3 regions of the Dechloromonas aquae genome follow, and region 2 is predicted to be linked to each of the others. Evidence: riboswitches for the same ligand, from Rfam matches in the RefSeq annotation. Region 2 holds a riboswitch; each other region holds the start of a gene.
What was found. Region 2 has a riboswitch for cobalamin ahead of cobT (nicotinate-nucleotide--dimethylbenzimidazole phosphoribosyltransferase). Riboswitches for the same ligand answer to the same signal wherever they lie in the genome.

Region 1: another riboswitch for cobalamin. It lies ahead of VX159_RS07430 (TonB-dependent receptor); the one in region 2 lies ahead of cobT (nicotinate-nucleotide--dimethylbenzimidazole phosphoribosyltransferase).
Region 3: another riboswitch for cobalamin. It lies ahead of VX159_RS07440 (hypothetical protein); the one in region 2 lies ahead of cobT (nicotinate-nucleotide--dimethylbenzimidazole phosphoribosyltransferase).

What each region holds. Positions count from the first base shown of each region.
Region 1 is NZ_CP144212.1:1,626,400-1,629,666, reverse strand. Features, by position in the region: gene VX159_RS07430 (TonB-dependent receptor) at 1-1,887, opposite strand, end outside; cobalamin riboswitch at 2,038-2,283, opposite strand; gene VX159_RS07425 (SulP family inorganic anion transporter) at 2,436-3,267, opposite strand, start outside.
Region 2 is NZ_CP144212.1:3,389,908-3,393,174, reverse strand. Features, by position in the region: gene VX159_RS15520 (response regulator) at 1-116, opposite strand, end outside; gene VX159_RS15515 (sensor histidine kinase) at 113-724, opposite strand; gene cobU (bifunctional adenosylcobinamide kinase/adenosylcobinamide-phosphate guanylyltransferase) at 753-1,307, opposite strand; cobalamin riboswitch at 1,334-1,544, shown strand; gene cobT (nicotinate-nucleotide--dimethylbenzimidazole phosphoribosyltransferase) at 1,631-2,698, shown strand; gene VX159_RS15500 (adenosylcobinamide-GDP ribazoletransferase) at 2,703-3,267, shown strand, end outside.
Region 3 is NZ_CP144212.1:1,630,266-1,633,532, forward strand. Features, by position in the region: gene VX159_RS07435 (hypothetical protein) at 1-1,311, shown strand, start outside; cobalamin riboswitch at 1,487-1,686, shown strand; gene VX159_RS07440 (hypothetical protein) at 1,851-2,429, shown strand; gene VX159_RS07445 (TonB-dependent receptor) at 2,554-3,267, shown strand, end outside.

The DNA.
Region 1 (3,267 bases), 1.8 Mb from region 2:
GGCGCCGACCCGGTAATGCCCCCACAGGTTGGCGACCAGTTCGGGCACGTCGAGCGGCGTGTTGCCGGCACGCGACACGGCGGCGGCGCCGACCCGCTCGTTCAAGTCCTTGAATTCGGCCTGCAGGCGGGTGATGTTGCCCTCAAAACGCCAGTTCTGCCATGGCGTCAGCGCTGCCGCCAGTTCGATCCCCTGCGAAAACTGGCTGCCGCCCTGGACCGACAGCGCGGCGTTGTTGGGATCGCGGGTGACGATGTCGTCCTTGTCGATCCGGTAGAAGGCCGCGCTCCACTCGCCCAGGCCTTGAGCCAGCGTCTGCTTGATCCCGACCTCGACCTGCCGGCCCCGGCTGAGCTTGAAATCGGCGTTGGCCAGGTTCAGCGAAATCATGGAAGTCACCGGATCGTGGCCGCTCGCGACCTGGGCGTAGAGGCTGGTATCGCGAGTCAGGAAATGCGTCAGGCCAAGGCGCCAGGAATTGCCCTGCAGGGTCCGGCTGAAATCGCTGCCGCTGACCAGTTCGTCGCGGTTGATCGCCGCCCGGTCGTGGCGGAAGCCGGCCAGCAGCAGCCAGCGCTCGCCCAGTTGCCAGGCGTCCTCGGCATAAAACGCATTCAGGGTGGTAGCAGTGTCGAACTTGGGCAGGGTCGGGTCGGGACTGAACCACTGGCCGTGCGCCGGATTGCGGATGGCAACGCTGGAGCTGCCGCCATAAGGCGCATTGTTGGTATGGCGGAAATTGACCCGCGCGGTTTCCCAACCGAAGACCGCGCGATGCCCGCCCTGCTTGAGGCTGGCTTCGAGGCGGTTGCCGGTCTGCTCCAGATCGTGCTGGATTTCCAGATAATCGCTACGGTCGACGCGGTTGGCGGGCAAATTCAGCTTGTAATTCTCGATATTCAGCCAGCGCCGCTTCGATTCCAGATAGTAGGCTTCGTTGCTCAGCGTCCAGGCCGCGTTCATCTGCCACTCGGCGCGGGCGCGCAGGCGGGTGTCGGCATAGCGGATCACCGAGTCGTCGGCGTTGTAGTTCTCGCGCCGCAGCTCGGGCAGCAGGCGGCCGTTGTCGTGCGGCGTGCCCCAGTAGCGCTCGGGGCGCTGCAGGCTGTAGTCGGCGCTCAGGTCAAGCTTGAACTCGCTGTTCGGCTGCAGGCGCAGCCGGCTCATCAGCTTGCCGCCCTGCGAATTGCCGAGGTCGCGGTAGCCATCGATGTGCGTACCGTAGGCATCGACGCGGTAGCTGGCGATCTCGCCCAGCGCACCGGTGGCACCAACGCCAAGGCGCGTGAGGCCGTCGCTGCCGAGCGCGACCATCGCTTCCTGCGCGGCCACCCGGCTCGGCTCCTTGCGTACCGCGTTGATCGTCGCCCCGACCGTGCCGCTGCCATAGACCACCGACGCCGGCCCGTGCAGCACCTCGACCCGCTCGTAACCCCAGCTGCTGCCAGGATAGTTCTGGGTGCCGGCACCGGTCTGGACACGGACGCCATCCTCGGCGATGCCGACCGAGTTGGTGCCGGTATAGCCGCGCGCCGAAAACGACAGGCCGCCGGTGCCGCCGGAACCGATGTCGGTGATCCCGGGAGCGCGGGTGATCGCCTCGCGCACCTGGAAATCGCCGCGTTCGCGCATCTGCTGCGCATCGACCGCGCTGACGCTGGCCGGCGTCTCGCGCGCAGTCAGGCCGGTGCGGGTGGCGCTGGTGGTGGCGTGGTCGAGGCCGAGCGTGCCGACCTCGCGGCCGGCGCTGACTTCAACCGGCGCCAGCTGGACCGGCGCGGACTGGGCGGCGGCAAGCCAGGGCAAGGCGCCCAGCGTGGCAACAAAAAGCGGGCGCAAGGACGGCAGGTTGGAACGGGAAAATACGGGTGAAAAAGGGTAAGACATGGTCAGACAAGCTCCGGATGCGACCGTCTGCCCGCCGATGACGACCCCTGCCCGGCCGCTGTTCCCACGGGACGCACGCGCGCCAAGGCAGTTCTGCCGCCATCCGCAACCCCGCAGACGGTCCATTGCATTCGCCGGCCGCAAAGCGCGGACGGCACGAAGGCGACAGGCCGGTCTCCGGGCTTGCCAGTCTTGAATCACCGCCTTCCCGCGTCGTTCGCGCACCCGGAGAGGGTCACGTTGCGACGCAGTGGCTGACAACCGTTGGGGTCGTCGAGGTGATTCCGCACTGGCTTACCGTTGCGGGGGCAGCCGAGGAATTGCGGAGTACGCGCACCTCGTTCCCGTTTCACCCTGCAGCTCGCGCTGCCGGGCACCTGTTGCCGTTTCCGCATGCTTCAACTGCCGGGCGCACGCGGTAGCCCTGAAAAACGAGGCGCGATCTTAGCCGAAAAAATGCCGTTGCGGGCAAGCAGCAAAAAATCGCGATTGCTGCGGTCGACCGTGAAAATGGCCCCAAGCCCCACAACCGCGCGGAAAAACGCGATTCAGCCCGGATTCGCCGCCGGGTCGGTGGCCAGACTGTCAAAAGCTGCGCTGGCCGACAAGAACACCTCGCCCGAGAGTTCCTGCCACAGCGCAGTGCCCTGCAGTCGATCCTGTACCGGCCCCTTGACCTCGGCCAGATGCAGACGCACGCCGCTGCGGCCGAGATCGCGGTCGAATTCGGCCAATGCCTCAACCGCCGTCGCGTCCATGCGGTTAACCGCGCTCATCACCAGCACCAGTTCGCGGCAACCCGGCTGTGCCGCCAGTTGCTGGCGGATTCGCGTCTCGATCGCCGCCAGATTGCCGAAGAACAGGCTTTCATCGATGCGCAGAAAGAGCACCCCCGGCAACGTCTCGACCCGATGGCGGTCGACGTTGCGGAAATGCTCGCTGCCCGGCAAGCGGCCGATCACCGCGATATGCGGCTGGCTGGCGTGAAAGAGCAAGGTCGCCAGCGACAGCAGCACGCCAAGACCAATCCCGACATCAACGCCGAGAAAGATCACGCCGCAGGCGGTGCCCAGCCAGGCGCAGGCGTCAGCGCGGTCGTAGGCCCAAGCCTGACGCAGCGCGGCCAGGTCGATCATCGACCAGGCCGCGAGCACGATGCTTGCCGCCAGCACCGCCAGCGGCAGACGCGCCAGCCAGGGCGCGGCCCACAGCACCAGCAGGATGGTGCTCAGCGCGGTGACGATGCTGGCCAGCTGGGTCTGAGCACCGGCGGCGACATTCACCGCCGAGCGCGAAACGCCGCCGCCAACCGGCATGCCGCCATAGACCCCGGCGACCAGATTGGCGATGCCGAGGCCGCGCAACTCGGCGTTGGCGTCG
Region 2 (3,267 bases):
ACCGCGAACTCGACGGCGAAGGCACCGGCGCTCTGGGCGATGGTGCGCAAGGCTTCGCGCGCCATCGGCTGGTCGTCGACGACGAGAAAGCGCTTTTTCGAGAAATCGACGCTCATGGCAGGGTCAGGGTAAAGACGGCGCCGCCAAGACGGCCGCCGTTACTCAGTTGGAGGTGGCCATGCCGCTCGCTGCGGCGGTGCAGTTCAGCCAGCCGGCCTGCCAGCAGCAGGCCGCTGCCGGTAGTTTGCGGCGGCAGTTCGGAAAAGCCCGGGCCGTCATCCTCGACGCACAGCTGGAGGCCGTCGGCATTGGTGCGGGCGCTTAGCCGGACCCGCTGGCGGGCGTGGCGGCAAGCATTCTGCAAGGCATTGTTGAGCATGTCGGCAACCAGATCGCGGGCGCAAACCCATTCGTCGAGGACCTGGCAGTCTACCGTCAGTTCGAGCCCGCGGGCAGCAAATGGCGAACGCTGGGTCAGCGCTGCTTCGGCACAGAGCTCGTCGATCCGGCAGGGCTGCAGCGCCAGGCGGGCATCGTGCTGCATCAGCCGGTAGGCGGTAAGCAGGCGGGTCAGCCGGCCGGCAGCGTTTTCAATCGCCTGCCGCGCTTCGCCGAGGTCGATGCCGTGCCGAGATTCGCGTTCGGCGAGCTGGCTTTCGGCGATCAGCAGCTGGTTGCGCGCATCGTGGATGCCGGAAGCGAGGGTGTCGAGCAGTTTTTCCATGATTTTTACGGTCGACCGTGAAAATGCCTTATTTCAACCTGAGTGGCAGGCCGGCGGCAACCAGATTCACCTGATCGCAGACCGCCGCCACCCGCTGGTTCAGCCGTCCCTGCTCGTCGGCGAACAGGCGCGAGACCGGGTGCATTGGCACCACGCCCCAGCCGACTTCGTTGGAGACCAGCAGAATGCGGCCGGGCAGGGTCGGCAGGGTGGCAACCAGCGCGGCGGTTTCGCCGAGGAAGAGCGGGCAGTCGACGGTCTCGCCGGCTTCCGCCTGTGCCGCCGCACGGCCGGCGAAGAGCAGGTTGGTCAGCCACAGGGTCAGGCAATCGACCAGGATGCAGGTATCGGGCGCGGCCAGTTCGCGCAGCTTGGCCGCCAGCGCCAGCCGCTCCTCGCAGGTTGCCCAGTGCGCCGGCCGCCGTTCGCGATGCTGCACAATCCGCCGCTGCATCTCACCGTCGCGCGCTTCCGCCGTCGCCAGGTAGATGACCCGCCGGCCCACCGCTTCATCGTCATGGGCGCAACGCTCGGCAAACAGACTTTTGCCGGAACGGGCGCCACCCAGGATTAGTTCTTTCATGGCATGCATTGTCGACTTTGTACCGCTTGGCGGCAACCGTCGACGGGCGGCATAATCGCGGCTTCCGACAAAATGGAACCCGGTGCGCGGCGCAGGCTGCAATTCCGGGGCGGGCCCGCCGCTGTAACCGGGGACTGCCGCCGCAAGAAGTCACTACGAGGGGAAACAAACCCTCCGGGAAGACGCGGTGAGCGGAACGATCCGGAAGCCAGAAGACCTGTCGGAAATTCAATCTCAATCAGGAAGAAGCCTGTGGACAGGGCTTCGTCGTTGCGTTCTGGCCGGATGCAACGGCGAGGCCCTTTTTGTTTTTGGAGAATCGGATGCATTCCATTGCTGAAAAAATCGTCGTTTCCACGGTCGACCGTGAAATTGCCGCCAAACTGCAACACAAGATCGACCGCAAGACCAAGCCGCTCGGCGCGCTCGGCCAGCTGGAGCGTCTGGCGCTGCAGCTGGGCCTGATCCAGCAAACGCTGAGCCCGGAACTGCGCCGGCCGCAGATGCTGGTCTTTGCCGGCGACCACGGCGCGGCCAAGGCCGGGATTTCGGCCTTCCCGCAGGAAGTGACCTGGCAGATGGTCGAGAACTTCCTTGCCGGCGGTGCCGCGATCAACGTTTTCGCCCGTCTCAACGGGTTGGAGCTGAGCGTCGTCGACGCTGGCGTCGCCCATGATTTCGCGCCGCGCCCCGGTTTGCTCGACGCCAAGGTCGCGCCCGGCACCGCCAACTACCTGGAGCAGCCGGCGATGACCGGCGCCCAGTGCGCGCAGGCGCTCGAACATGGCGCCGGGATCGTCCGCCGCCTGGCCGCCGAGGGCTGCAACGTGGTCGGCTTCGGCGAAATGGGGATCGGCAATACGGCCTCCGCTTCCTTGCTGACGCATGCCCTGACCGGCGCTTCGCTGGCCGATTGCATCGGCCGTGGCGCCGGCCTTGACGACGCTGGCCTGGCGCGCAAGCAGGCGCTGCTCGAACAGGCGCTGGCCCGCTATGCGGCGGCCGGTGGCCAGACGGTCGGTGGCGACCCGCTGACCTTGCTCGCCGAATTCGGCGGTTTCGAGATTGCGGCGATGGTCGGCGCGATGCTGGCTGCCGGCGAGGCCGGGATGGTCCTGCTGGTCGACGGCTTCATCGTCAGTTCGGCGGCGCTGGTCGCCTGCCGCGTGCAACCGGCGCTGCGCGACTACTGCGTCTTCTGCCACCGCTCGGCCGAGCCGGGCGCCCGCGCCCAGTTGCAGGCCTTGCAGGCAGAAGCCCTGCTCGACCTCGGCCTGCGCCTCGGCGAAGGCACCGGCGCGGCGCTGGCCTTCCCGCTGCTGCAGGCCGCCGCCGCCTTCCTCAACGAAATGGCCAGCTTCGAGTCGGCCGGTGTTGCCGACAAGGCCTAGGGCAATGGCCTGGCTGCGCCGCGAACTCGGCTATTTCCTCGCCGCCTGCGCTTATTTCAGCCGCTTGCCGGTGCCGGCCTGGGTCGGTTTCAGTCCCGAGGCGCTGCACGCCGCCGCCCGCTACCTGCCGGCAGTCGGCCTGCTGGTCGGCGGCATCGGTAGCGCGGTCTTCGTCACCGCGCACCATCTCTGGTCGCAGCCGGTGGCGGTGCTGCTGGCGCTGGCGGCGATGCTGCTGGCGACCGGCGCCTTCCACGAGGATGGCTTGTCGGATACCGCCGACGGCCTCGGCGGCGGCTGGGACAAGGCGCGCATCCTCGACATCATGAAGGATTCGCGGGTCGGCAGTTACGGCGTGGTCGCGTTGTGGCTGGGGCTGAGCAGCAAACTGCTGCTGCTCGCCAGCCTGCCGCCGGCGCTGGTGGTGCCGGCCTTGGTCGCCGGCCACGCCGTCTCGCGCTACGCCGCGCTGGGGCTGATGGCGACGCTCGATTACGCGCGTGCCGATGCTTCAAGCAAGGCGCGGCCGGTGGCGCAACGCCTGTCGGCGGGCAGTCTGGGCTTTGCTG
Region 3 (3,267 bases), 1.8 Mb from region 2:
GCCGCTGGGCGGGTAGTCGCGCGGGTGGGCGGCGAGGTGGCGCGGATCGAGCCGGTGGAGCGCGACCAATGGACGGTGTACCGCCGCTTCGACGCCTGGCGGCCGTTCTATCGGGTCGAACTGGCCGATGGCCGCGATTGGTACGTCGGCCGCGACAGCGGCGAGATCGTGCTCGACACGGCGGCCGGCGAACGCGCCTGGAACTGGCTGGGCAGCGTTAGCCACTGGCTCTACTTCACCGCCTTGCGCCAACTCGGCGAGGTCTGGCGGCAAACGGTGTTGTGGCTGGCGGCGCTGGCGCTGCTGCTCGGCTTGAGCGGACTGTGGCTGGGTTGTCAACGGTTGTGCCTGCGCCGGCCGTATCGCGACGGCCGGGTCAGTCCCTACCGCGATCCGGCCAAGCGTTGGCACCATTTGCTCGGGTTGGCCGGCGGGGTCTTTCTCTGCACCTGGCTGTTCAGCGGCTGGCTGTCGCTGGCGCCGTTCGGCTGGGCCGCCGGGCCGGACCTGCGCAGCGAGCAGCAGGGGCTGGCCGGCGGCCGCTTCGATGCCGCCGCGCTGGCTTGGCGCCCGATCTTGCCGGCCGGCAGCCAAAGCGGCGAATGGCGGCTGTTGGCCGGCCAGCCGCTGGTCCGACTGCGCGGCGAATTTGCCGGCGCAGTGGGCGAGATAGTGGGGGACTCGGCAGCTGGGTCGGTAGTCGCCAGGTCGGTGGCTGCTGAGTCGGTGGCCGAAGCGTCGGCTGGGCTGGCGACCGTGACGGTGACTGGATTTGCGGCTCGTTCGGCTGGTGAGCGGGCCAGCCAGGCAGCCGGTGGCACAGTGGGCGAGGGCAGGGCGGCCGGGGAAAAAGCGGCTTCGCTGCTGGTCGACCGTGAACAGCGGCTTTCTCCGGCGGTAGACAGCGCCCGCCTGCTCGCGGCGGCGGCCGAATTGCGCCCCGGGGTGGCGTTCGCGGCCAGCTGGCTGAGCGAAGGCGACGCCGATTACTACCCGCTGCGCCATCATCCGCGCGTCTTCCCGGTGCTGCGCCTGAGTTTTGCCGACACCGCTTCAACCCGGGTCTATCTCGACCCGGCCAGCGCCCGCCTGGTGCATCTGGCCAGCCGCGATAGCGCCGCGCAACGCTGGCTCTACCACGGCCTGCATCGGCTCGACTTTCCGCCGCTGGCCGCCTGGCCCGGGCTGCGCGACGGGTTGGTGATCGCGCTCTCGCTGCTCGGCATCGGCCTGGTCGGCTACGGCAGCGTGCTCGGCTGGCGCCGCCTGCGCGGGCGTTCGGTGGCGCGGGCGGGCGTGGCTGGCGACTGAGGCGGCGACCTGAGCAGCGGCTGAAGCCGTGCCGCCCGGATGAAAATTGCCCTTGACCACGGTCGACCGTGGTCAAGGGCGTTTTTTGCCATGGGCACAACTGGTAGTGGTTGCTCTGTATGTTTTCTACTATCCCTAGTGTTTTTGTTTTGACATTGTCCTTGCCGGTGTTTACAATCCGGGCATTGTTGATGGTTCCCGAACGGGATCAAAAGGGAATCCGGTGCCGGCCTGTGCAAGGTCGAAATCCGGGGCTGCCCCCGCAACTGTGATCGGCGAGTCCTTGCCCCTCAAGCCACTGGAAGATTTTCCGGGAAGGCGGGCCAGGGCGATGAACCGAGAGCCAGGAGACCTGCCGCAACATTCTTTCAACCAACGATGGGGCGGGGTGTCCCTGGCGAAAGGTGCAGGCGCAATGCGCTGCGGGTTTTTGGCGTTTCCGGCGAGTCGACCGTGTCGATTCGGCTCCGGGCACGTGCCACCGCGCTACCGCCTGCCGGCCAGATCACCGCTTCCCGTCCCGCTTGCGGAGTCTGTCGATGTCGGCCTGTCCTGCCTTATCCGTCGCGCCTCTGGCGGCTGTCCTGCCGCATGTCCGCGTGCGCCGTCTGGCCGCGCTTGATGGCGAACAAATTGCTGCCCACCTCGGCGCGCTCGATGCCGAGGCGCAGGTGGCCTTGTTTGCTGCACCGCTTTCCGCGCAGGCGATTGCCGCCTATGTGGACAGCCTCGATTACCGCCGCGACTTGTGCATCGGCGCTTTTTCCTCGCAACGCGTTCTGGTCGGCCTGCTGCATCTGCGGCTGGCCGGGCGTCAGGCGCAACTTGCCGCCAGCGTCGCTGCCGGCTGGCGGCAGCAAGGCGTCGGCCGGGCGCTGCTGGCGCGCGGACTGCGCATGGGGCGCGCCCTGGGCGTTCGCCAGTGGCAATTGGCTGCGCATCCGGCGGCTGACTTGCCGACCGAGCCTGCTGCGGGGTCAGCAATAGAGGTTGCCATGGGGTCTGCCATGGGGGCTGCAACGGAGCCGGCAGACGATTCGTGCACCGTACCGGCGGCGCATCTACCGCTGCGCCGGATCTGCGACGCGCTCGGCTATCCGGTCGAGGCCCTGCGCTAGCGCCAGCCCGCCGGGAATTCAGTGGTCAATTTGGCGGCGACTCCGACTGCCAGTTTTCCGCTTAATTCGACCAAATATCCCGCCACTCAAGCCAATCAAGCAAAATCACGACAGGGAGAAAACCATGCACTTCAATCTTGCCCGCAAGCCGCTCGGGCTTGCGCTGCTCGCCGCCTTTGCCTTGCCCGCCGGCGCCGCCGGCATTCCGACCTTGCAGGAGGTGACCGTCAGTGGCGGCGGCAAGGACCTGGTCGGCGTTGCCGATACCGCCAGCGAAGGCACGGTGACTGGCAAGCAGCTGGCCAACCGGCCGCTGCTGCGTCCGGCCGAGGTGCTGGAGGCGGTGCCCGGCTTGATCGTCACCCAGCACTCGGGCGACGGCAAGGCCAACCAGTATTTCCTGCGCGGCTTCAACCTCGACCACGGTAGCGACTTCGCGACCACGGTGCTCGGCATGCCGGTCAATATGCGCACTCACGCCCACGGCCAAGGCTACATGGACCTCAATTTCCTGATCCCCGAACTGGTCAGCGCGGTGCGCTATCGCAAGGGCGTCTATGCCGCCGAGGACGGCGATTTCGTCACCGCCGGCAGCAGCCGCATCGACTACCAGCGCCGCCTGCCGGCCTCCTTTGTCGATGTTGGCCTCGGCCAGCGCAACTTCCGCCGCCTGCTGGCGGCCGGCAGCCACACTTTCGAGAACGGCTACACATTGCTTTCGGCAGCCGAGGTGTCCGGCTACGACGGCCCGTGGACTCAGGCGCAGAACCTGGAAAAGCACAACGCGGTATTCCGCCTTTCGGAAGGTTCGGCGAGCAACGGCCTGGCGCTGACCGCG